Regions from separate parts of the Streptomyces sp. NPDC055239 genome, predicted to be linked through region 1. Evidence: riboswitches for the same ligand, from Rfam matches in the RefSeq annotation. Region 1 holds a riboswitch; the other holds the start of a gene.
The links. Region 1 has a riboswitch for ZMP and ZTP ahead of ACWFRJ_RS02465 (bifunctional 5,10-methylenetetrahydrofolate dehydrogenase/5,10-methenyltetrahydrofolate cyclohydrolase). Riboswitches for the same ligand answer to the same signal wherever they lie in the genome.
Positions count from the first base shown of each region.

Region 2: another riboswitch for ZMP and ZTP. It lies ahead of ACWFRJ_RS28165 (serine hydroxymethyltransferase); the one in region 1 lies ahead of ACWFRJ_RS02465 (bifunctional 5,10-methylenetetrahydrofolate dehydrogenase/5,10-methenyltetrahydrofolate cyclohydrolase).

Region 1 is NZ_JBSGRD010000001.1:602,242-613,947, forward strand. It holds gene ACWFRJ_RS02445 (ABC transporter permease) at 1-57, shown strand, start outside; gene ACWFRJ_RS02450 (PPOX class F420-dependent oxidoreductase) at 262-819, shown strand; gene ACWFRJ_RS02455 (LysR family transcriptional regulator) at 807-1,658, opposite strand; gene ACWFRJ_RS02460 (EamA family transporter) at 1,762-2,670, shown strand; gene ACWFRJ_RS02465 (bifunctional 5,10-methylenetetrahydrofolate dehydrogenase/5,10-methenyltetrahydrofolate cyclohydrolase) at 2,697-3,569, opposite strand; ZMP/ZTP riboswitch at 3,591-3,676, opposite strand; gene ACWFRJ_RS02470 (DMT family transporter) at 3,768-4,907, shown strand; gene ACWFRJ_RS02475 (2OG-Fe(II) oxygenase) at 4,802-5,419, shown strand; gene ACWFRJ_RS02480 (methylated-DNA--[protein]-cysteine S-methyltransferase) at 5,568-6,071, shown strand; gene ACWFRJ_RS02485 (2OG-Fe(II) oxygenase) at 6,114-6,863, shown strand; gene ACWFRJ_RS02490 (hypothetical protein) at 7,037-7,600, shown strand; gene ACWFRJ_RS02495 (alpha-ketoglutarate-dependent dioxygenase AlkB family protein) at 7,597-8,256, shown strand; gene ACWFRJ_RS02500 (L-threonylcarbamoyladenylate synthase) at 8,266-8,886, opposite strand; gene ACWFRJ_RS02505 (PP2C family protein-serine/threonine phosphatase) at 8,967-9,725, opposite strand; gene ACWFRJ_RS02510 (AraC family transcriptional regulator) at 9,903-10,859, shown strand; partial or broken gene ACWFRJ_RS02515 (dioxygenase family protein) at 10,937-11,599, shown strand; gene ACWFRJ_RS02520 (TIGR04222 domain-containing membrane protein) at 11,644-11,706, opposite strand, start outside.
Region 2 is NZ_JBSGRD010000009.1:376,456-388,161, forward strand. It holds gene pdxR (MocR-like pyridoxine biosynthesis transcription factor PdxR) at 1-604, shown strand, start outside; gene ACWFRJ_RS28140 (hypothetical protein) at 657-1,505, opposite strand; gene ACWFRJ_RS28145 (hypothetical protein) at 1,626-2,030, shown strand; gene ACWFRJ_RS28150 (glutathionylspermidine synthase family protein) at 2,068-3,258, shown strand; gene ACWFRJ_RS28155 (SAM-dependent methyltransferase) at 3,338-4,123, shown strand; gene rocD (ornithine--oxo-acid transaminase) at 4,173-5,375, opposite strand; ZMP/ZTP riboswitch at 5,487-5,578, shown strand; gene ACWFRJ_RS28165 (serine hydroxymethyltransferase) at 5,619-6,914, shown strand; gene trpS (tryptophan--tRNA ligase) at 7,020-8,033, shown strand; gene ACWFRJ_RS28175 (2'-5' RNA ligase family protein) at 8,137-8,724, shown strand; gene ACWFRJ_RS28180 (decaprenylphospho-beta-D-erythro-pentofuranosid-2-ulose 2-reductase) at 8,750-9,505, opposite strand; gene ACWFRJ_RS28185 (FAD-binding protein) at 9,526-10,917, opposite strand; gene ACWFRJ_RS28190 (phosphatase PAP2 family protein) at 11,088-11,609, shown strand; gene ACWFRJ_RS28195 (decaprenyl-phosphate phosphoribosyltransferase) at 11,602-11,706, shown strand, end outside.

The DNA.
Region 1 (11,706 bases):
TACCCCGCGGTCCGCGCGGCGCGGCTGCCTCCCACGGAGGCGCTCGCCACGACGTGAACCCATGGCCACTCGCCACGACGTGAACCCATAGCCCTAGGACGTGAACCCATTGCCATAGGGGGCGACTTCGCAGGAACTCGCCCCCAGCGGACGCGGTGCCTTCGTCAGCCTAAATCCCCCGCGGGCGACGAGGGCATCGCTCTGTGCGGCCCACCCCGGCCGAACTGTCTGGACGGCCACTGCCTCTCGTATTCTCACCGCATGACTGAGCACTTAGGGAAAGTCGACGAAAGCGGCCTGCTCGACCTGCTCCAGGAACAGCGCATCGGCACGCTCGTCACCCTCAAACGCGACGGCCGCCCGCAACTCTCCAACGTCGGCTATGCCTACGACCCCGAGGCCCGCCTCATCCGCCTCATGGTCACCGACAGCCGCGCCAAGACCCGCAATCTGCGCCGCGATCCGCGCGCGAGCTTCCTCGTCACCGACGGCGCCGGCTTCTCCTACATGATCGCCGAGGGCGACGCCGAGCTGACGCCGGTCGCGACCGACCCGCATGACGCGGTGGCCGACGAACTGGCCCTGGTATTCCAGGGGTTCCAGGGCGAGCACCCCGACTGGGAGGGGTTCCGCGCGGCGATGGTGAGGGAGCGTCGCCTGGTGATCCGCCTGCACGTCAAGCACGTGTACGGAGCCGCGGGAAAGCGCATCCTTGCGGGCCCCGGGCCCAAGGGACACGGCGGCGATGTGGTGGGCGCGACCGCGGGGCGGCCCGGTCTGCAGCTCGGCACGGGTGAACCGCCGCCTCAGTTCCGGTAGAGGTCCGTCAGGAGCGCCACGGCGGCATGTGTCATGGGGTGCGGGTCGTGGCGGCGCCAGATGAGATGTACGGCGATGGGGTCGGCGTCGCGCAGCGGGCGGAACACGACGCCGTCGCGGCGGTACTGATTGGCGGTGCTCTCCGGGGTGAGGCCGACGCAGCGGCCCGACGCGATGACGGCGAGCCAGTCGTCGATGTCCTGGGTGTACTCCACCGGGGGCCGGGCTTCTTCGGGCCACAGTTCGGCGGTGGTGGTGCCGGTGCGCCGGTCGATGAGGAGCGTACGGTCCCGTATGTCGGCCAGCGGAACGGAACGCCGTCTGGCCCACGGGTCGTCGCTCGCCAGTGCGCAGAAGCGGCGCTCGTGACCGACGACGGCGCTGGCGAAGCGGGCCTCGTTGAAAGTGGTGCGGACGACGGCGAGGTCGCACAGGCCCTCGGCGAGCCCGCCGGTCGCGGAGTTCGTCCGGATCAAGTACAGCTCGACGTCGGGATGCCCGGCGGCCCAGCGGCGCTGGAACTCCGCCGTGTGGCGGCCCATCGCCGACCAGGCGTGGCCGATGCGCAGGCGTGTGTGTCCGGTGGTCGCCTCCCGGATGAGGTCGTCGGCCTCCGCGAGCAGATGCCGGGCCCGGGCGAGAACCTGCACTCCCGCGGTCGTGGGCGTGACGCTCCGGCTCGTGCGGTGCAGGAGGCGCACCCCGAGCACCTCCTCGAGCCCGCCGAGAGTACGCGAGACGGCGGCCTGGGAGACCCCCAACTCGGCGGCGGCATCGGTGAAGCCGCCCATGTCGACGATGGCGACCAGACAGCGCAGATGCCGCAGTTCCAGATCCATGACCACAGCGTAGAGACAACCGGGGCGCATGGATAACCAAAGCGTATAGATGAGCGCGCGCATGCATTTTTCGTATGCGTGCGGGTGACGCATTCTGCGATGCATGCGAACGTCTCAGAGCCAAGCCGCGCCCGCTGTCGTTCCGGCCGGTCAGGGCGGTCCGGCCAGTGAGGGCGAGAGTTCACGAGGCCGTCTTGCGGGCATGGCGATGATGTTCGGCAGCGGCCTGTCCAATCAAGTCGGCGCCGCCACGGGCGCCCTGGCGTTCGGCGTCATCGGTCCCGCCGGTGTCGTGGCCGTGCGGCAGTGGGTCGCGGGAGCCGTGCTCCTGGCGGTGGGCAGGCCCAAGGTGCGCGCCTTCACGTGGCGTCAGTGGTGGCCGCTGCTGTGTCTGGCGGCGGTCTTCGCCACCATGAACCTCTCCCTCTACACCGCGATCGACCGCGTGGGCCTCGGCCTCGCGGTGACCCTTGAGTTCCTTGGCCCGCTGTCGGTCGCCCTTGCCGCGTCCCGCCGCGCGGTGGACCTCGGCTGCGCGGTCGTCGCGGGGGCCGCGGTGGTGGCCCTGGCCCGCCCGCAGCCCAGCACGGATTACGCCGGTATCGCGCTCGGCCTGCTCGCCGCGGCCTGCTGGGCCTCGTACATCCTGCTCAACCGTACGGTCGGAGCCCGCCTCCCGGGTGTCGAGGGCTCGGCCGCAGCCGCGGGGATCTCCGGGCTCCTCTACCTGCCGGTCGGCATCGTGGTCCTTGCCCACCACCCGCCGACGGCCGCCGCGCTCGCCTGCGCCGCCACCGCGGGCATCCTCTCCTCCGCGGTCCCGTTCCTCGCCGACCTGCTCGCCCTGCGCCGGGTCGACGCCCGCTTCTTCGGGATCTTCATGAGCGTCAACCCGGTCCTCGCGGCGCTGGTGGGCATGGTCGTCCTGGGGCAGGCCCTCGGCTGGGTGGAGTGCCTCGCCATCGCGGCGATCGTGACGGCGAACGGGGTCAGCGTCCTGAGCCGTTCCTGAGCCGCTCCCTTGTGGGACGACCGTGATCAGCCCAGGCCGAGCTGCCGTGTCGCCGCTTCGACCGTCTGCGCGAGGAGCACGGCGATGGTCATCGGCCCGACGCCGCCCGGTACGGGAGTGATCAGGCTCGCCCGGTCGCGGGCGGTCTCGAAGTCGATGTCGCCCACGTTCCCCGGGTTGTAGCCCGCGTCGATCACCACGGCGCCGGGCTTGATGTCCGCGCCGGTGATGAAGCGCGGACGTCCGACCGCGGCGAGCAGGACATCGGCCTGCCGCACGATCGCGGACAGGTCCGCGGTGCGCGAGTGGCAGTACGTGACCGTGGCGTCCCTGCCCAGGAGCAGCATGCCCGCGGGCTTGCCGAGGATGGCGCTGCGTCCCACGACGACGGCGTGCTTGCCGGTGAGGTCGACGTCGTACTCGTCGAGCAGGCGCATGATGCCGCCGGGGGTGCAGGACACGAAGCCGGGCAGGCCGAAGCCCATCGCCGCGAAGGAGTGCATGGTCACCCCGTCGACGTCCTTCTCCGGAGCGATCGCCTCGAAGGCGGCGCGCTCGTCGATGTGGGGGCCCACGGGGTGCTGCAGGAGGATGCCGTGGACGGTCGGGTCCTGGGAGAGCGCGGTGATCGTCGCGACCAGTTCGGCGGTGCCGATCGAGGCGGGCAGGGCGACGTGCCGTGACTCGATGCCCGCCTTCTCGCAGCGGGCGCGCTTCATACGGACGTAGGTGACCGATGCGGGGTCCTCACCGACGAGGACGGTCGCGAGGCACGGGGACGTCCCGGTGCGACGGCGGATGTCGGCGGCGGTCGCGGAGCTGGATTCGACGATGCGGCGGGCGAGGCCGGTGCCGTCCATCAGCCGAGCTGTCTGCGTCCGGGGCAGGCTCTGGGGCATGTGCCACTCCTGAAGTTCAGGGTGAGTCGCCCAGGCGCGCGGCATCGACACGATGTCAGGCCGCTCCCCGGTGGTATTCCACCTCAGCGCCAGTCACGGCCCGCCTCTCAGCCTAAGGGACGGTGCGGGACGCGGGGCACGGGTAGCCGGGATGTAGCTGAGCTTAATGAAAGTTCAAATCTTGTTGCTTGTTCTTTCATGTCGGCGACGGCATCGTTCCCTGACAACGACCCGGCCAAGGAGAGCGAGAGCGAAACAGTGAATGGCGTCCCCGGAAGAACCTGGGCAGCGGCAAGAGTGGGCGTACTCGCCCTCCTCTGGGGATCGACCTTCCTCTGGATCAAACTGGCCCTGGAAGGCCTGTCTCCCGTGCAGGTCACCCTCCTGCGCTGCGCACTCGGCGCGGCGACCCTGACGGTCCTGCTCTTCAGTACGCGGGGCCGCCTTCCCCGGGGCCGTGCGACGTGGAAGCACATCTTCGTCGCTGCCTTTTTCTGCAACGCGCTGCCCTTCGGCCTCTTCAGCGTCGGCCAGCAGACCGTCGACTCCGGCGTGGCGGGCGCCCTGAACGCGACGACTCCGCTGTGGTCCGTCCTGATCGGCCTCGCCATCGGCACGGAACGAGGACTGCGCCCCGTCCGCCTCGCCGGGCTCCTCATCGGTTTCGCGGGTACGTCGCTGATCTTCGCCCCATGGCAGCAGTCAGGCCTGGCGAGTTGGGGTGCCCTCGCCATCGTGGGCGCGGCGGCGAGCTACGCCGTCGGCTTCGCGTACATGGGGCACCACCTCGTCGGGAAGGGCATGCCCACCCTCTCCCTCTCCGCGGCCCAGCTCATGGCGGCCACGGGCCTGACGGCGCTCGCCCTGCCGGTCGGCGGCCTGGAGACGATCCACGTGGATCACACCGCGCTGATCGCCGTCGCCATCCTGGGGATCTTCGCCACCGGCGTCACCTTCCACCTCACCTACCGGATCATCGCGGACGAGGGCGCGACCAACGCGGCGACGGTCGGCTATCTGCTGCCGGTGGTCTCCGTGGCCCTGGGCGCCATCGTCCTCGACGAGGCCTTCAGTCTCCGCGTGGCCGCGGGCATGGCGGTCGTACTCGTGGGAGTCGGCATGACCCGTCGGCAGAACGCCAGGTCCGAATGTCGCCAGCATGCGCATGCGCAGGCGGCGAACATCGAGTACGCCGGGGCCGCCCCGCCCCACCGTACGAAGGACCCGGAATCATGCACAAGACCACCGTCACCCCCGACCTCTTCGGCCCCGCTCCCGGGTCGGACGCCCCGCCGCGCGGTCCCTCCGACCCGACGATTCCCGCACTCGGAGAGCTGAAGTACTTCGCCGACCCGGCCTCCGTCCCGCTCGTGCGGACACTGCGCGAGAAGCTTTATCCGCCGATGGCATGGGTGGCCAACCAGTGGGCCCAGCAGCTCGGCGAGCGCACCTTCCCGCCCATGCTCGACGAACTGATCGCCGAGTGTGCGGAGAACGGGCAGCGGCGCCCCACCCCGCTGATCCTGAACTACGGCGAGGGCGACTACGCCTGTCTGCATCAAGACGTCTACGGAGACATCGTCTTCCCGCTGCAGATCGCCATCATGCTGAACAAGAACGGCGAGGACTTCACCGGCGGCGAGAACGTCTTCGTGGAGCAGCGGCCGCGCTTCCAGTCGCGCGCCATGGTCGTCAAGCCGCAGCTCGGCCAGGGCATGATCTTCCCCGTCCGCCACCGGCCCGTCCGCGGCCGGAACGGCTACCGCCCTCATCCCATGCGGCACGGCACCAACGCCGTGGAATCCGGCCACCGCAACACGCTCGGCGTGATCTTCCACAATGCCCGCTGACGGCAGTGTGCCGCGCGCCGTGTGCCGTGCGCAGCGTGACGTCCGAATCCCGCCAGCGCGCGTGATCGCGACACCCCATGGTTGAAGTGGAAGGAAAGCAGGACAAGACAGGACCAAGACAGGACCGGGGCAGGACGAGGAGACCACGATGACCGCCTGCACGACCATCACCAGCCCGCTCGGCGAGCTGCTTCTGGTGGGAGAGCCCACACCGGACGGCGTCTCGCTGACGTCGCTGTCCATGCCCGGACAGAAGAACGCACCTGCTCCGCGGCGTAGTTGGGTCCGCGATCCCGACCGGTTCTCGGAGGTCGCCCGACAGCTTGCCGCCTACTTCGCCGGTGAACTCACCCGTTTCGACATGGAGTTCACGCCGAGCGGAACCGACTTTCAGGAGCGCGTCTGGAGGGCCCTGGAGGAGATTCCGTACGGCACGACGACCACCTACGGCGCACTCGCCGAGCGGCTCGGCGTGGACCGGGCGCGGGTCCAGGCCCCGGGTGCCGCGATCGGCGCGAACCCGCTGCTCCTCGTGCGCCCGTGCCACCGCGTGATCGGCGCGGACGGCTCCATGCGCGGCTACGCGGGCGGAGTGGAGCGCAAGGTCCAACTCCTCACCCACGAAGGCGCCCTGCAACCCACCCTGGTCTGACCGGACCTCGCCTGACCCACGCGATCACGAAGGATCCTGATCATGATCGACACCACTCACCCGGAGTGTCCGCACCCGGCGGACACCCGCGTCGGCGAACGTGTCGCCGCCGCGAACTGGGACGCGCTGACCGCCGAGCTCGACGAGCACGGCCACGCCCTCACCGGCCGACTTCTGATCCCCGACGTCTGCCGCGACATCGCCGCCCTGTACGAAGAGACCGACCGCTTCCGCGCGACCATCGACATGGGCCGCTACCGCTTCGGCTCCGGCCAGTACCGCTACTTCACCCACGAACTCCCTGATGTGGTTAGTGAGTTGCGTGAGGCGTTCTACCCTCGTCTGCTGCCCATCGCCCGCGACTGGGCCGAGAAGCTCGGCAAGCCCGCCCCCTGGCCCGAGAGCCTGGGGGAGTGGGTGGCGATGTGCCACGCGGCCGGGCAGGCCAAGTCCGCGCAGATTCTCCTGCGCTACGGGCCCGGCGACTGGAACGCCCTGCACCGCGACGTCTTCGGCGACATGCTCTTCCCGCTCCAGGTCGTCATCGGCCTCGACGCCCCGGGGGCCGACTTCACCGGGGGTGAGTTCCTCATGACCGAGCAGCGCCCCCGCGCCCAGTCGCGCGGATCGTCCACGACCCTGCCGCAGGGCCACGGGCTCGTCTTCACGACCCGGGACCGGCCCGTGGCCTCCAAGCGCGGCTGGTCGACCGCACCGATGCGGCACGGAGTGAGTACCGTCCGCTCCGGGCGGCGGCGCACGCTCGGCCTGGTCTTCCACGACGCGGCGTGAACCCAGACTCACAGCCGCCGGGCGCCCCTATCCGCGTACGTACAACCCGCGTACGTACATCTTGTGCGGCCCGGACTGAAAGCGTCGCCCGCGGCCGGATACCGCCCCTGTGCGGTCTGCCTGCCCGCTCAGTACTCTCGATGGAAAGCAGACCCAGAAAGCACCGGCACACCATGAGCATCCTGAAGGAGCGGGAGAACTCCCGCTCGCCCCTGATCGGCGCCGCCGACCTCGCCGCCCACGCCGACCTGCCCGCCCCCGCCGCACACACCGAAGCCGAACTCGCCGCCCTGATCGGCCTGTTGACCCAGCCGAAGGCGCGAATCGAGACCGTCACCGTCGGCCACAGCCGTGACACCGCATCCCGAGCCGCCGCCGAAGCCTTCACCGCCGCGTGGAAGGACCGCGGCGGCACGATCCTCACCACGGTGAGCTGGCCGGAGACGGCCGCGTCCTGGCTGCGCCCCGCGCACCGCCTCACCGCGGAGCTCCCGGACGCCTGGGTCATGGCCGCCGCGCCGCTCGGCCTCGCCCAGCTGGCCCGCCGCCTGCGCCACTCCACCCACTGGGACCCGGCCCGCAGCTACGCCTTCGCCTCGCTCCAGGACTCCCGCGTTCCCGCCCTCGCCGGAGACGACGTGCTCCACGGCCTGCGCGGCGCGACAGCCGACGGCGCCACCTGGGACGTACGCCACCGCTGGGTCACCACCCACCTGTCCGCAGAGGTGATCGCGTGAGCGCCCTGATCCCCCGCCCCACCACGGAGATCGCCCCCGGCGCGGTGCATGTGCCGCAGTGGCTCAGCCTGGAGGAGCAGCGCGAACTCGTCACGGCGTGCCGTGGCTGGGCCACCGGTCCTGTGCCGATCCGCCACACCGAGCTGCCGCGCGGCGGGATCATGTCCGTACAGACGGTGTGTGTCGGCTGGCACTGGCAGCCTTACCGGTACACCCGCACCGCCGGAGACGTGAACGGCCGGCAGGTGGCCGCCTTCCCGGACTGGATGGTCGATCTCGGCCGCCGGGCGCTGACCGAGGCGTACGCCGACGCGTCGGCCGCGGCCGACTACACACCGGACACGGCGCTGATCAACTTCTATGACGGGCAGGCCAGGATGGGCATGCACCAGGACAAGGACGAGCGGTCGTCGGCCCCGGTGGTCTCCCTGTCCATCGGCGACACCTGCGTGTTCCGCGTGGGCAACACCGAGACCCGCACCAAGCCCTACACCGACATCGAACTGGCCTCAGGTGACCTGTTCGTCTTCGGTGGCCCCTCGCGCTACATCTTCCACGGCGTGCCCAAGGTCCACGAGGGCACCGCGGACCCCGCGACCGGTCTGACCTCGGGCCGCCTGAACATCACGATGCGGGTCACCGGCATGACCGGGTGACGCTGACGGCTACTCGAACCGCGAGGTGTCGCCCGCCCCTCGGCGCACGATCTCGGCCTCGCCGCCGGAGAAGTCGATGACGGTGGTCGGGCTCGTGCCGCAGTCACCCGAGTCGACCACGGCGTCCACCTGGTGGTCGAGCCGTTCCTTGATCTCCCAGCCCTGCGTCAGCGGCTCCTCCTCGTCGGGCAGGAGCAGAGTGCTGGAGAGCAGCGGCTCGCCGAGCTCGGTGAGCAGGGCCTGCGTGACGACATGGTCGGGAATCCGGACCCCGACGGTCTTCTTCTTCGGGTGCAGGAGCTGGCGCGGCACCTCCTTCGTCGCGGGAAGGATGAAGGTGTAACTGCCCGGCGTCGCGGCCTTGATCGCACGGAACACGTCGTTGTCGACGTGCACGAACTGACCCAGCTGCGCGAAATTCTGGCAGACCAGGGTGAAGTGGTGGCGATCGTCGAGGTTGCGGATCTTGCGGATGCGGTCGAGGCCGTCGCGGTTGCCCAGCTGGCATCCCAGGGCGAAACAGGAGTCCGTCGGATACGCGATGAGCGCGCCGGAGCGGATGCTGTCGGCCACGGTGCCGATGCTGCGCGGCTGGGGATTCTCGGGATGCACGTCAAAATACTTGGCCATCCGCCGAGCGTACGTGATCGCAACAGATGTCCCTGGTTCCTCGACGGGCACAGCGGCGCCGCCGGTCGCCCAGGGTGCGGTCAGTCGTCGTCGACCACGCTGATCAGCGCGAGCGTGATGTTGTCGGGGCCGCCCGCGTCGATGGCGGCCTTCCACAGCTCGAAGACCGCCCGGCCGCCGTCGTGGGCCGCGAGCAGCTCGTCGAGGACGTCCTCGGGCACGGGGTCGGTCAGGCCGTCACTGCACACCAAGTAGCGCTCACCCACGACGAGCGGCAGCGTGCTGACGTGCGGGGTGACATCGCTGAGCCGGAGCGCGCCGCCGAGCGCCTGCGTGACGATCGACGAGGTGCGCCGGCCCGGTACCGGAGGCGGGCTGTCGTCGACGCTCACCTGGCGCAGCGGCCTGGGGGCGCCGCTCCCGCTCACGTCGAGCACCCTGCTGTCACCGACGTTGAACACGAGGAGTTCCGTCCCGAGGACGATGACGCCCGCCACCGTGGTCCCCATGGTGGCCAGCTCCGGATCGTGTTCGGCGGCCTCGTACACGGCTCGATTGCAGGCGTTCAGCGCGTCACGAACGGCTTGCTCGCTGTCCAGCAAGGGCCCCAGCGACGCCAGCCGTCGTACGACGATGCCGCTGGCCACCTCCCCGCCGGGCTGGCCGCCGATGCCGTCGGCGACCGCGACGACGAGGGGGTTGCCGAGCGGGAACCCCAGGGTCTGCGGGTTCTCGGTCATGGTCCCGCACAGCGTCCATGGACCGACGGCCAGACTGTCCTCGTTGTTGTCGCGTACGAGCCCCGGGTGGCTCAGCGCGGTGACTGTTATGTACGGCATCCCTGTCCCGCCTCTCCGTAACGGCAGGCGTGCTCCGCACCACCATTGTCACGCCGACGGCCGCACACGGCTCAGTGACGGCCCGTGGTCACCCTCTGCCCCGTAGGTGACCGCGCATGCCATGGTGGGGGAGTCGACTGGTCTGGACCAGTTTCCGGTGTGGTGAGGAGCGTACGCATGCGCGGCACAACGGTCTTGCCCGGCGAGGGGAACAGCGGACTACCCGGTGAGGAGGGCATGCCGACGCACCGCCTGGAGGTGCCGATGCCCAACGCGCTGCCGTTCGCCATCGGCACGTTCGACACCATCGGGCCCATGTCGCGTGCGTCGTTCCCGCACCGGCACACCTTCCACGAGATCGTCCACGTCACCGGCGGCACCGGCAGGCACGTCGTCGACCTGGCCCGCTTCCCGCTGCGGCCGCCGAACCTGTGCTTCATCGCCCCCGGCCAGGTCCACCACTGGGAGAACGTCACCGGCCTCGAGGGGAGCGTCATCCTCTTCACCGACGACTTCCTCCTCGACCACCCCGCGGACCGCCGGGCACTGCGGGGGCTCGGACGGCGCTCCTGGCTCGAACTGCCCGACGATTCGGCGGACCGGACCGCGCGCCTCGTCGCCGACTTGGACGGCGAGTACCGGGCGGGGGCCGACGGATTCCAGAGCGTGCTGCGGGCCTTGCTGCACGTCCTCGTGGTGCGTTCGGCGCGGCTGCCCGCGCGGCATCCGGCGGCGGCCCCGCCCGCACCGCGCTCGCGGCCCGGCACGGTCGCCGCGGAGTTCGTGGCCCTGCTCGGCACCCCGGAGGGCTCCCTGCTGTCCGTGCGCGCCTGCGCCGGGCGCCTCGGCGTCTGTGTGAGCTACCTCAGCGAGGCGGTGAAGGGTTCCACCGGCCGCACGCCAGGCGAACTGATCCGCCAGACGCGGGTGCACGAGGCCAAGCGCCTTCTCCTGCGCACGGAGTTGTCGGTCCGTCAGGTTGCCGCCCGGGTCGGCTTCGGGGACTCAGCCTATTTCTGTCGCTTCTTCCGCCGCGAGACCGGTGCGAGCCCCGGAGACTTCCGGCGCGGCGGTGGCGATATTCACCACGACCACCGACTTGAGTCCATCGCCCGCGCCCTGCCGTCCGCATAGCTTCAGTGCCGATCCGGAACCCACCCCACTCCTCAGGAGGAGCGATGGAGCACGAGATCGGCACGACCGGAGACGGCATGCCCGACAACGGCGTACGCGACGGAGGCAACGGGACAAGTCAGGGGAGCGGCCCCAGCCGAAAGGCCGTCCTGAGAGCGGCCGCCGCGGTGGGCATGGCCCTGCCCGTGGTCCTCATGGGAGTTCCCGCCCTCGCCCGGACAGCGGGCGAGCGGGGCGTGGTCCCCGAGGCGACCCCGGCCTGTGACGACGGCGACGACCCGACACCTCCGCAGATGGAGGGACCGTACTTCAAACCCAACTCCCCCCAGCGCACCTCGCTCCTGCAACCCGGCACGCCCGGCGTACGGCTCACCGTCACCGGCTATGTCTTCGGGCGTGCCTGCCGGCCGATACCCCGGGTCCTGATGGACTTCTGGCAGGCAGACACCTATGGGACCTACGACAACACGGGATTTCGCTTCCGGGGCCATCAATTCACCGACGCGACAGGCGCGTTCAGGCTCACCACGATCGTGCCCGGCCTCTACCCGGGCCGCACCCGGCACCTGCACGTCAAGGTGCAGGCCCCAGGGCGCCCGGTCCTCACGACCCAGCTGTACTTCCCCGGCGAGCCGCGCAACAACACGGACCCGATCTTCGACGCCCGGCTGCTCATGAACGTACGCAACGTCGGCAACGCGAAGGAGGCCGACTTCGACTTCGTGTTGAACGTGCCGCAGTAGCACGAGTAGCACGCGGGCGGGGGCTGCTGCGGTGTTCCTCCTCAGTCGCCCCCGCCCCCTCCGCCCCCGCCTCCACAGCTGAAGCCTGATCCGGAGTCGGAGCC
Region 2 (11,706 bases), on a different contig from region 1:
CGACTGGGCGCGGCGCGAGGGCGGACTGATCCTGGAGGACGACTACGACGGGGAGTTCCGCTACGACAGGCAGCCGGTGGGCGCGCTCCAGGGCCTCGACCCCGACCGCGTGGTCTACCTCGGCACGGCGAGCAAGTCCCTGGCCCCCGCCCTCCGGCTCGGCTGGATGGTCCTTCCCGCGCCGATCGCCGCCGAGGTCATCGAGGCGAAGGGGGGCGCGGAATGGGAGTGCGGGGCGCTTGACCAGCTGACGCTCGCGGAATTCATCACGTCAGGTGCGTACGACCGTCATGTGCGGGGCGCCCGCCTGCGCTACCGGCGCCGCCGGGACCAACTGGTCGCCGCTCTGGCCGTACGGGCGCCGGAGGTACGGGCCACGGGGATCGCAGCGGGCCTGCACGCGGTACTCGAACTGCCGCCGGGAACCGAAAAGTCGGTGGTACAGGCGGCGAGCTGGCAACGCCTCGGAGTGCAGGGCCTGTCCGCCTTCCGCCACCCGGCCGCGCGGGTTCCGGGGCGGGACGCGCTGGTGGTGGGGTACGGAACGCCGCCGGATCATGCGTGGGCGGGGGCGCTGGACGCGCTGTGCAGGGTACTGCCGTAGGGCTCGGCACCTCACTGGTGGCCGTTGATCACCGGCTGCGCCGAGCTCGTCCTCAATCGCCGGACGGGCTGAGATCTGCCTTCTCCACCGGCGCTTCCCCGAACCGCGCCAACGCCAACGCCCCCACCACGGCAACCACGAACCCGAGCACCGCGAGCCACTCCAACCCGCCCCGAGTCCGATCCCCCAGCCACACCACGCCCACCACCGCGGGCCCGATCGTCTCCCCGATGACCATCCCCGCGGTAGCGGTCGTCACCGACCCCCGTTGCAGCGCGGAGGTGAGCAACAGGAACGCCGCACCCCCACCCACCAGCAGGGCGTAGCAGGCAGGGTTCCTCACCAGCGCCCCCGGCGAGACATCGTCGATCAGCCGCACGGCCACCTCCACCACCCCGAACCCGAGCCCGGCCCCGAGCCCCAGAGCCAGCGCCCGCCCCCGTCCGGGCAGCCGCCCCGCCACCGCGCCGAGCAGCAGTACCCCCACCGCCACGCCCAGCATCACCCACCGCAGTGTCGTCGACCCGACGCCCTTGCCCTCGTCCCCCGAAGCGAGCCCCAGCATCGCGAGCCCCGCGCACACCACCCCCACAGCCGCCCACTCCACCCCGCTCAACCGCACCCGCAGCAGCCGCGAGGCCACCACGGCGGTGACGGCGAGGCTCGCGGCGAGGGCCGCACCGACGGCGTAGATCGGGATGGAGCGCAACGCCACGATCTGCAGCAGGAACCCGAGCCCGTCGAGTCCGAGCCCCACGACGTACCGCCACTGCTTCACCGCGCGCAGCAGCAGCGCGGGATCGACCCCGGACCCCGTTCCCGGCGCCGTGGCGCGGGCGGCGACGGCCTGGAAGACGGAGGCCGTGCCGAAGCAGACCGCTGAACCGAGCGCGCAAATCATCCCAAGAGACACGAAGTGACTGTAGAGGAAAGGGAATCGGTTCGGCCGTTTGGCATGGCCATGGGCATCTCCCTACGCTGAGCGCCGATCACGTACGCCAACGGGGGAGCAGTAAGGCAGATGGCAGCGGAGCAGAAGCAAGAGCAGAAGCAAGAGCAGAAGAAGCCGCGGCGCAGGCTGCGGTCCAGCACGGTCGTGCTCGGCGGAATGGGCGTCCTCGCGGCGGCCCTGACCTCGTGCGGCTCGGATCCGGACAAGCGGTGCGTGGACCGCGACAGCTACAACTCGCTCTCCGGTTACAAAATCGTCGGCGACAAGAACTGCAAGAGCGGTACGTCCTCCTCGAAGGGCAGCGGGGGCAGCTCCTACGGCACAGGCCTGGGCAAGTCCGGCCGCACGGACGCCGACTGGTACTACGACAGCGACGTCGACGGCCGCTACGCCGACTACGGCACCTTCAGCCGCAGCGAGGCCGTCGACCGCGACGGCTTCGGCTGCTCGAGCAGCGGCAGCGGCGGCGGCTGAGCCGGACGGGACCGAGAGACCCGAGAGGCCCGAGACCATGGAACGCCGCACCCTCACCCCCCGCCCCGGCTGGCAGCAGACCGTCGAGGACCAGGGGCTCATCTACCCCCTCACCCGCTACCCCGACGACTCTCTGCGCCCCTACTGGGACGAGTCCGCCTGCTACGTCTTCTCGCTGCCCGAGGTCGAGGCCCTCGAAGAAGTCGTGGAGGAGCTGCACGCGATGTGCCTGGCGGCAGCCGAGCACATCGTCACGCACGACCGCCTCGCCGACCTCGGCATCACGGACCCCCGAGTGGCCGAAGCGGTCACCGAGGCCTGGCACCGCCGTGCCGAACTGCCCTCCCTCTACGGGCGATTCGACCTCCACTACGACGGCACGAGCGGCAGCCCGGCCAAGATGCTGGAGTACAACGCCGACACCCCCACCTCCCTGGTCGAGGCCGCGAGCCCCCAGTGGTTCTGGATGGAGGAGTGCTTCCCGGGCGCCGACCAGTGGAACTCCCTCCACGAACGCCTCGTCGACGCCTGGAAGAAGCAGGCGCCGCTGCTCCCGCCCGGCGGCCCGCTGTACTTCGCGCACTCGGCGGGCGACGAGCTCGGCGAGGATCTGATGACGGTCGCGTATCTGCGCGAGACCGCGCAGCAGGCCGGGCTCGACACCGAGGCGATCTCCATGGAGGACATCGGCTGGGACCGGCTCTCGCGGCGCTTCGTCGACAAGAAGCTCGGCTTCATCCGCAGCTGTTTCAAGCTCTATCCGTGGGAGTGGCTGACCACCGACCGCTTCGCCCCGCAGGTCCTTCAGACCCTCGACAACGGCGGCGGCACCGGTTCCACCCTGTGGATCGAGCCCGCCTGGAAGATGCTCCTCTCCAACAAGGCGCTGCTCGCGATCCTTTGGGAGCTGTACCCCGGCCACCCCAACCTCCTCCCCGCCTACCTCGACGGCCCGCGTGAGCTGGCTTCCGGGCGGGGATACGTCGCCAAGCCCCTCCTAGGCCGAGAAGGCGCCGGAGTCACGATCCACCCGCCAGGAGACGAACCCCTCGTACGCGAAGAGGCCTGTTGCTACCAGGAGTTGGCGCCGCTTCCCGATTTCGACGGCAACCGCGTGGTGCTCGGTGCGTGGGTCGTCGAGGACGAGGCGGCGGGGCTCGGTATCCGGGAGTCGGCGGGTCCGATCACGGACGAGTACGCGAGGTTCCTGCCGCACGTGATCCTCTGAGGTCCGGCCTGCGGATGCACCAAGTCCCCCGAGTACGCTGCCGATTGATCGAGACGACGCACTCGGAGGCGAACCGCCCATGGCCGACAGCAGGATCAACACCACGCAGCCTCACACGGCCAGGATCTGGAACTACTGGCTCGGCGGCAAGGACAACTACCCCGTCGATCAGGCCGCCGGGGACCAGATCCGCACGCTGCACCCCGGTATCGGCGCGTACGCGCTCGCCGACCGGCAGTTCCTCGGGCGCGCCGTGAGCCACCTCGTGACCGAGTGCGGCATCCGGCAGTTCCTCGACATCGGCACCGGCCTGCCGACCGCCGACAACACCCACGAGGTCGCCCAGCGGCTCGCCCCCGAGTCCCGTGTCGTCTACTTGGACAACGACCCGTTGGTCCTCACCCACGCGCGCGCCCTGCTCACCAGCACTCCCGAGGGCAGGACGGACTACCTCGACGAGGATCTGCGCAATGTGGAGACGATCCTCGAACACGCGGCCAAGACACTGGACTTCGACCAGCCGGTGGCGCTGATCCTGCTCGGAGTCGTCATCTTCATCGAGGACGACTCCGAGGCGTACGGCATTGTGCGCCGCCTGCTCGACGCGCTGCCGGCCGGCAGCCACCTGGTCCTCTCGCACACGATCACGAGCCCGGAGATGCCCGACGTGGACGAGGCGGTGGCGTTCTGGAACGAGAACGGCACACCCAGGCTCACGCAGCGCACCCCCGAGCGAGTCGTCGAGTTCTTCGAGAGCTTGGAGCTCCTCGAACCCGGCGTGGTGTCGTGCAACCGCTGGCGCGCGGAGACCGCACCCGGCGTCGAGGACGTGGCCATGTTCGGCGGAGTCGGCGTCAAGCACTGACCCCGAAGAACCCCGAAGGACACAGCCCCGAACCGGATCACTCCCAGAACTACGCAAGGACCCCCCGCAGCTGATCAAGCCCCCAGTCCAGGTCCTCCTTGCTGATCACCAGCGGCGGAGCGATCCGGATCGTCGAGCCGTGGGTGTCCTTGACGAGGACACCCCGGCCCATCAGCTTCTCGGAGATCTCGCGGCCCGTGCCGTGCGACGGGTCGATGTCGACGCCCGCCCACAGCCCGCGGCCCCGCACCTGCGTCACCGCGCCCGTGCCTGCCAGCAGCCCGAGCTCGGAGTGCAGATGCTCGCCCAGCTCGGTGGCCCGCTGCTGGAACTCGCCCGAGCTCAGCATGGCGACGACCTCCAGGGCCACCGCGCACGCCAGTGGATTGCCGCCGAACGTCGAGCCGTGCTCACCCGGCTTGAACACCCCGAGCACATCCGCGTCCGCCACCACCGCGGACACCGGCACGACACCCCCGCCGAGCGCCTTGCCCAGGATGTACACGTCCGGCACCACGCCCTCGTGCTCGCACGCGAACGTGGCGCCCGTCCTGCCGAGCCCCGACTGGATCTCGTCCGCCATGAAGAGGACGTTCCGCTCCCGCGTCAACTCCCTTACGCCCGCCAGATATCCGGCCGGGGGTACGAGGACCCCCGCCTCGCCCTGGATCGGCTCCAGGAGCACGGCCACCGTGTTCTCCGTGACCGCGGCCCGCATCGCCGTCAGATCGCCGTACGGCACGATCTCGAATCCCGGCGTGTACGGACCGAAGTCCGCCCGCGCCTCGGCGTCCGTCGAGAAGCTGACGATGGTCGTGGTGCGCCCATGGAAGTTGTCGCGCGCGACGACGATCTTCGCCCGCCCGTCGGGCACGCCCTTGACCTGGTATCCCCACTTCCTGGCGGTCTTCACGGCCGTCTCCACCGCCTCGGCGCCGGTGTTCATCGGCAGCACCATCTCCTTGCCGCACAGCTCGGCGAGCCGCGTACAGAACTCGGCGAACCGGTCGTGGTGGAAGGCCCGCGACGTGAGCGTCACCCGCTCCAGCTGCTCCTTGGCCGCGTCGATCAGGCGGCGGTTGCCGTGCCCGAAATTCAGGGCCGAGTACCCGGCGAGCATGTCGAGGTAGCGGCGCCCCTCGACATCCGTCATCCAGGCGCCTTCGGCCGACGCGACCACGATGGGCAGGGGGTGGTAGTTGTGCGCGCTGTGGGCTTCGGCCGAGGTGATGAACTCTTCGGTAGTCGACACGGGGTCTCCGTTCGTCCTGCGGCGGGGGGCGGGTGTGGCGCCCAGTTTCTATCGTCGCTCGGATCGCGGACGAAGAAACCTGCCGTGGCGGCGTGCCCGCTAGGCTGGCCGCTACAGCGCGGCGACTGGCGCACGGGGAACGGACCCCGGGGAAGCCGTGCAAGGGCAGAACCTTCGAGGTGCCGACCGCCTGGGCACCCCGGGACCACGACCGGACACTGACCGCTCGCCCCGGAGGACGCCATGACGCACGCCGCTCCCTCAAGTTCCCCGAACACCCTCAGCCACCCCGCGCTCGCCGCCGAGGACCCCGAACTGGCTACCCTCGTCGCAGCCGAGGAGCAGCTCCAGGCCGACACCCTGCGCCTGATCCCCAGCGAGAACTACGTCTCCACCGCCGTCCTCGAAGCCTCCGGCACGGTCCTGCAGAACAAGTACAGCGAGGGCTACCCCGGCCGCCGCTACTACGAGGGCCAGCAGAACATCGACCCCGTCGAGCGGCTCGCCGTCGCCCGCGCCAAGTCCGTCTTCGGCGTCGAGCACGCGAACGTGCAGCCCTACTCCGGCTCCCCTGCCAACCTCGCCGTCTACCTCGCCTTCGCCGAGCCCGGCGACACCGTGATGGGCATGGCCCTGCCCATGGGCGGCCACCTCACCCACGGCTGGGGCGTCTCCGCCACGGGCAAGTGGTTCCGGGGCGTCCAGTACGGGGTGCGCCACGACACCGGCCTCATCGACTTCGACGAGGTGCGCGACCTCGCCCTCAAGGAACGCCCGAAGCTGATCTTCTGCGGTGGCACCGCACTGCCCCGCACCATCGACTTCGCGGCCTTCGCCGAGATCGCCCACGAGGCGGGGGCTGTCCTCGTCGCCGACATCGCGCACATCGCGGGCCTGATCGCGGGCGGCGCCCACCCCTCACCCGTACCGCACGCCGACGTGATCTCCACGACCACCCACAAGACCCTGCGCGGCCCGCGCGGCGCGATGCTGATGTCCCGCGACGAGCACGCCAAGGCCATCGACAAGGCGGTCTTCCCCGGTCTCCAGGGCGGCCCGCACAACCAGACCACCGCGGCCATCGCCGTCGCCCTGCACGAGGCGTCGCGGCCCTCCTTCCGCGACTACGCCCACGCGGTCGTCGCCAACGCCCGCGCCCTCGCCGAAGCACTGCTCGCCCGCGGCTTCGACCTGGTCTCCGGCGGTACCGACAACCACCTCATCCTGATGGACCTCACCCCCAAGGACGTACCGGGCAAGGTCGCGGCCAAGGCCCTCGACCGGGCCGGGATCGTCGTCAACCACAACACCGTGCCCTACGACCCGAGGAAGCCGTTCGACCCCTCCGGCGTCCGCATCGGCACCCCTTCCCTCACCTCCCGAGGCCTGGGCACGCAGCACATGCCGACCGTCGCCGACTGGATCGACCGAGGCGTCGCCGCGGCCCGTGCCGGAGACGAGGACGCCCTGACGAAGATCCGCTCCGAGGTGGCCGACCTGATGTCCGCCCACCCGGCTCCGGGCCTTCCGACCCACTGACCCTGTGTTCCTCGTCTCATTCGCGACGGCCGGATCACAAGATCGCGGCACACCCGTCACACGACTGTTTCCGAGCTATGAGAGTCACCTGAGAGAATGAGCCTCATGGCCATTGATCGTCCTCGCGTGCTCTCCGGAATCCAGCCCACCGCAGGCTCGTTCCACCTCGGCAACTACCTCGGCGCGGTCCGCCAGTGGGTGGCGCTGCAGGAGTCTCACGACGCCTTCTACATGGTGGTGGACCTGCACGCGATCACGATCCCGCAGGACCCGGCCGAGCTGCGGGCCAACACCCGGCTCGCCGCCGCCCAGCTCCTGGCGGCGGGACTCGACCCGGAGCGCTGCACGCTCTTCGTCCAGAGCCACGTCCCCGAGCACGCCCAGCTCGCCTGGATCATGAACTGCCTCACGGGCTTCGGCGAGGCGTCGCGCATGACGCAGTTCAAGGACAAGGCGGCCAAGCAGGGTGCGGACCGCGCCTCCGTGGGCCTCTTCACGTACCCCGTCCTCCAGGTCGCGGACATCCTGCTCTACCAGGCCCATCAGGTCCCGGTCGGCGAGGACCAGCGCCAGCACATCGAGCTGACCCGCGACCTCGCTGAGCGGTTCAACGGCCGCTTCGGAGAGACGTTCACCGTTCCGGCGGCGTACATCCTCAAGGAGACGGCGAAGATCTTCGATCTCCAGGACCCGGCGATCAAGATGAGCAAGTCGGCGTCAACGCCGAAGGGCCTGATCAACCTCCTCGACGAGCCCAAGGCCACCGCCAAGAAGGTCAAGAGCGCCGTCACCGACACCGACACGGTCGTGCGCTACGACACGGCGGAGAAGCCGGGTGTCAGCAACCTCCTCAGCATCTACTCCACGCTCACCGGCACCGGTATTCCGGAACTGGAGCAGAAGTACGTCGGCAAGGGCTACGGTGCGCTGAAGACTGACCTCGCCGACGTCATGGTCGACTTCGTGACTCCCTTCCGGGACCGCACCCAGGCCTACCTGGACGACCCGGAGACGCTCGACTCGATCCTGGCCAAGGGCGCGGAGAAGGCGCGCGCCGTCGCCGCGGAGACACTTGCCCAGGCGTACGACAAGGTGGGCCTCCTGCCCGCCAAGCACTGAGCCACACCGCCCCCTGCACCGCACAAGGCACAGCAGCGCCCTCTGGCAGCCAGCCAGCCAGTCAGCCATCCGCCGCCCGCCATCCGACCGACAGGAGTACGACGTGGGGACCGTAACGATCGGTGTGTCGATCGCGGTCCCGGAGCCTTACGGCAGCCTGCTCCAGGAGCGGCGCGCGGGCTTCGGGGATCCCGCGGCGCACGGCATCCCCACCCACGTCACGCTGCTGCCGCCCACTGAGGTGGACGCAACCGCGCTGCCTGCGGTTGAGGCGCACCTGGGGGCCGTCGCGGCGGCCGGGCGCCCCTTCCCGATGCGGCTCTCCGGTACGGGCACGTTCCGTCCGCTGTCGCCCGTCGTCTTCGTCCAGGTGATGTCCGGCGGCGCGGCCTGCGGCTGGCTGCAGGAGCGGGTGCGGGACGCCTCCGGGCCCATGGCGCGCGAGCTGCAGTTCCCGTACCACCCGCACGTCACGGTGGCGCACGGCATCTCCGAGGAAGCCATGGACCGGGCGTACGCGGAGCTTTCTGAGTACAGGGCCGAGTGGCCCTGCACCGGCTTCGCGCTCTACGAACAGGGCGCCGACGGCGTGTGGCGCAAGCTGCGCGAGTTCGCCTTCGGCGGTGGCGGCCCTGTGGTGCCTCCGCAGGCCTCGGCCCCGGCCGCACACAGTTCGCTGCCCGCTCGCTGACCCGGGGCGCCGACCCCGTGGAACCTCACACCGGAAGCCGCCGGAACACCGTCCGCGGCACGTGACGCAGCGCCGACATGACCACCCGCAGCGCGCCGGGCACCCACACCGTCTCCGAGCGCCGCCGCAGGCCCGTCTCGATGGCCAGCGCGACCGCCTCCGGAGTGGTCGCCATCGGCGCCTCCTCCAGGCCCGCCGTCATCTTGGAGCGTACGAATCCGGGGCGCACGACCATCACGTGCACACCCGTGCCGTGCAGCGCGTCGCCCAGGCCCTGGGCGAAGGCGTCAAGGCCCGCTTTGCTCGACCCGTAGATGAAGTTCGTGCGCCGTGCCCGCTCGCCCGCGACCGACGAGAGCACCACCAGGGAGCCGTGCCCCTGGGCCTGAAGGGACCGCGCGCACACCAGGCCCGCGGAGACCGCCCCGGTGTAGTTCGTCTGTGCGACCCGCACCGCCGAAAGCGGCTCGTCCTCGTCGCGTGCCTGGTCGCCGAGGATGCCGAAGGCCAGCAGGACCATGTCGATGTCGCCCTCGGCGAAGATCTTGCCGAGCGTGGCCTCGTGGGACTCGGAGTCGAGCGCGTCGAAGGCGACGGTACGGACGTCGGCCCCCAGCTCGCGCAGGCCCGCGGCGGCCTTCTCCAGGCCCGGCGAAGGCCGCCCCGCCAGCCACACCGTGCGGGTGCGCCGCGCGACCAGACGGCGGGCGGTGGCGAGACCGATCTCGGAGGTGCCGCCGAGTACGAGCAGGGACTGGGGGGTGCCGAAGGCGTCCTTCATGGGACCAACTCCTTGAGGTGCTAGAGGGCGAGGCGGCGCGAGAGGTCCGAGCGGAACACGCCGCGCGGGTCGATCTCCGCCCGCAGCGCGCGGAAGTCGTCGAGCCGCGGATACATCGCGGCGAGCATGTCGGGGCGCAGGCGGGAGTCCTTGGCCAGGTAGACGCGGCCGTCGGAGGCGGCGACCTCCTCGTCGAGCTCGTCGAGGAAGGCGCCGAGGCCCGGCAGGTTCGCCGGGATGTCCAGGGCGAGGGTCCAGCCGGGCATCGGGAAGGAGAGCCAGCCCGGATCGCCCTCTCCGAAGCGCTTCAGTACGGCGAGGAAGGACGGGCAGCCGCGGTCCGAGATGCGCCGCACGATGCGGCGCAGAGACTCCTCCTGGCCGTATCCGACGACGAATTGGTACTGCACGAAGCCGCCGCGGCCGTACACGCGGTTCCAGTGCGGTACGCCGTCCAAGGGGTGGAAGAACGTCGACATCTTCTGGAGTTCGCCCACCCGCAGGCGCGGTGCCTTGCGGTACCAGAGCTCATTGAAGAGGCCCACCGACTTGCGGCCGAGCAGCCCTTCGGGCAGGAAGCGCGGGGCGGAAGGCAGCTGACCGGGGCGGAACGTCAACGGGGCTCTACGCGCGCGTGGCGGGAGGGCGTCAAGAGGGGCGTGGTCGCCGCGCGTGAGCACCGCGCGCCCCATCGACACACCGCGCGCCAGGAGGTCGATCCACGCGACCGAGTAGCGGTAGCGGTGGTCGGTCGCGGTGAGGCGGGCCATCAGGTCGTCCAGGTCGGTGGCGCGCTCCGTGTCCACCGTCATCAACGACGTCTCCACCGGCTGAAGTCGCAGCGTCGCGGCGAGGATCACGCCGGTCAGGCCCATGCCGCCCGCCGTCGCGTCGAACAGGGGAGTGCCGTTCTCGACCGCCTGCACCGCGCCGTCGGCGGTGAGCAGTTCCACGGCCATCACATGGCGCGAGAACGACCCGGACCCGTGGTGGTTCTTGCCGTGGATGTCCGCGCCGATCGCGCCGCCCACGGTCACATAGCGGGTCCCCGGCGTGACCGGCACGAACCAGCCGAGCGGGAGCAGGACCTCCATCAGGTGGTGCAGGGAGACCCCGGCGTCGCACAGGACGGTGCCCGCGTCCGCGTCGATGGCGTGGATGCGGTCCATGCCGGTCATGTCGAGGACCGCGCCGCCCGCGTTCTGCGCGGCGTCCCCATAAGCCCTCCCCAGGCCTCTGGCGATGCCGCCGCGCTCCCCGCAGGCCTGGAGGGCGGCCACGGCCTCCTCGGGTGAACGGGGGCGGATCAGGCGGGCGGTGGTGGGGGCGGTGCGCCCCCACCCCGACACGGAAACGGCCTCGGACGTCGTCGCGGTCGCGGAGTCGGTGGACGGAGCGGAGTCGGCAGGCATACACGTGACCGTATCGTCCAAGCAAGTGCAGTTTGCCCATATTCATCCAAACTCTCACCGAAATGGGTGATTGAGGGAGTGTCGTCGTATATTGCCGTAAATATTGAGAGGTCGCCTAGAAGAGTCGGCAGGGAGGTCAGGTCCTCGAAGTCACCGGAGAAGGAGGCCACATGCACGACCTGGACCACCGGCTGCTGTCGGCCCTGCGCGACTGCGGCTCCGACGCGCGCGTGGCCGCCGCCGCACGGGCCCTGTCCTGGGCCGGCGAGCACGGCGCCCTCTGGATCGCCGGGGGACTCGCGGGCGCCGCGGTCGACCGCGGGCGACGCGGCACATGGCTGCGCGCCACGGCGCTGACCGCCGCCGCACACCTGGCCAGCATGGGCGTCAAACGGGTCGTACGGCGCCCGCGCCCCGGCGCCGACACGGGCGTGGAGCCCCTCGTCAGGACCGCGGGACGGCACTCCTTCCCCAGCTCGCACGCCACTTCGGCCGCCGCGGCCACCGTCGCGTACGGCGCGCTGAGCCCCGCCGGAGCCCGTATCGCCGCGCCGCTCGCCGCCGCGATGTGCGTCTCGCGGATGGTCGTCGGCGTCCACTACCCCAGTGACGTGGCGGCGGGCGCGGCCCTCGGCGCCCTCACCGCGCGCGTGGGCTCCGCCTGGATGAACGGGGGCCGCACGCATGGCTGACCGCACCGCCCTGCTCGAACGCCCCCAGCCGCCAGGCCCGTCAGGACCGACACCCCTCGCCCTGCCGCTCGGCCTCCTGAAGACCGCGCGCCCCCGC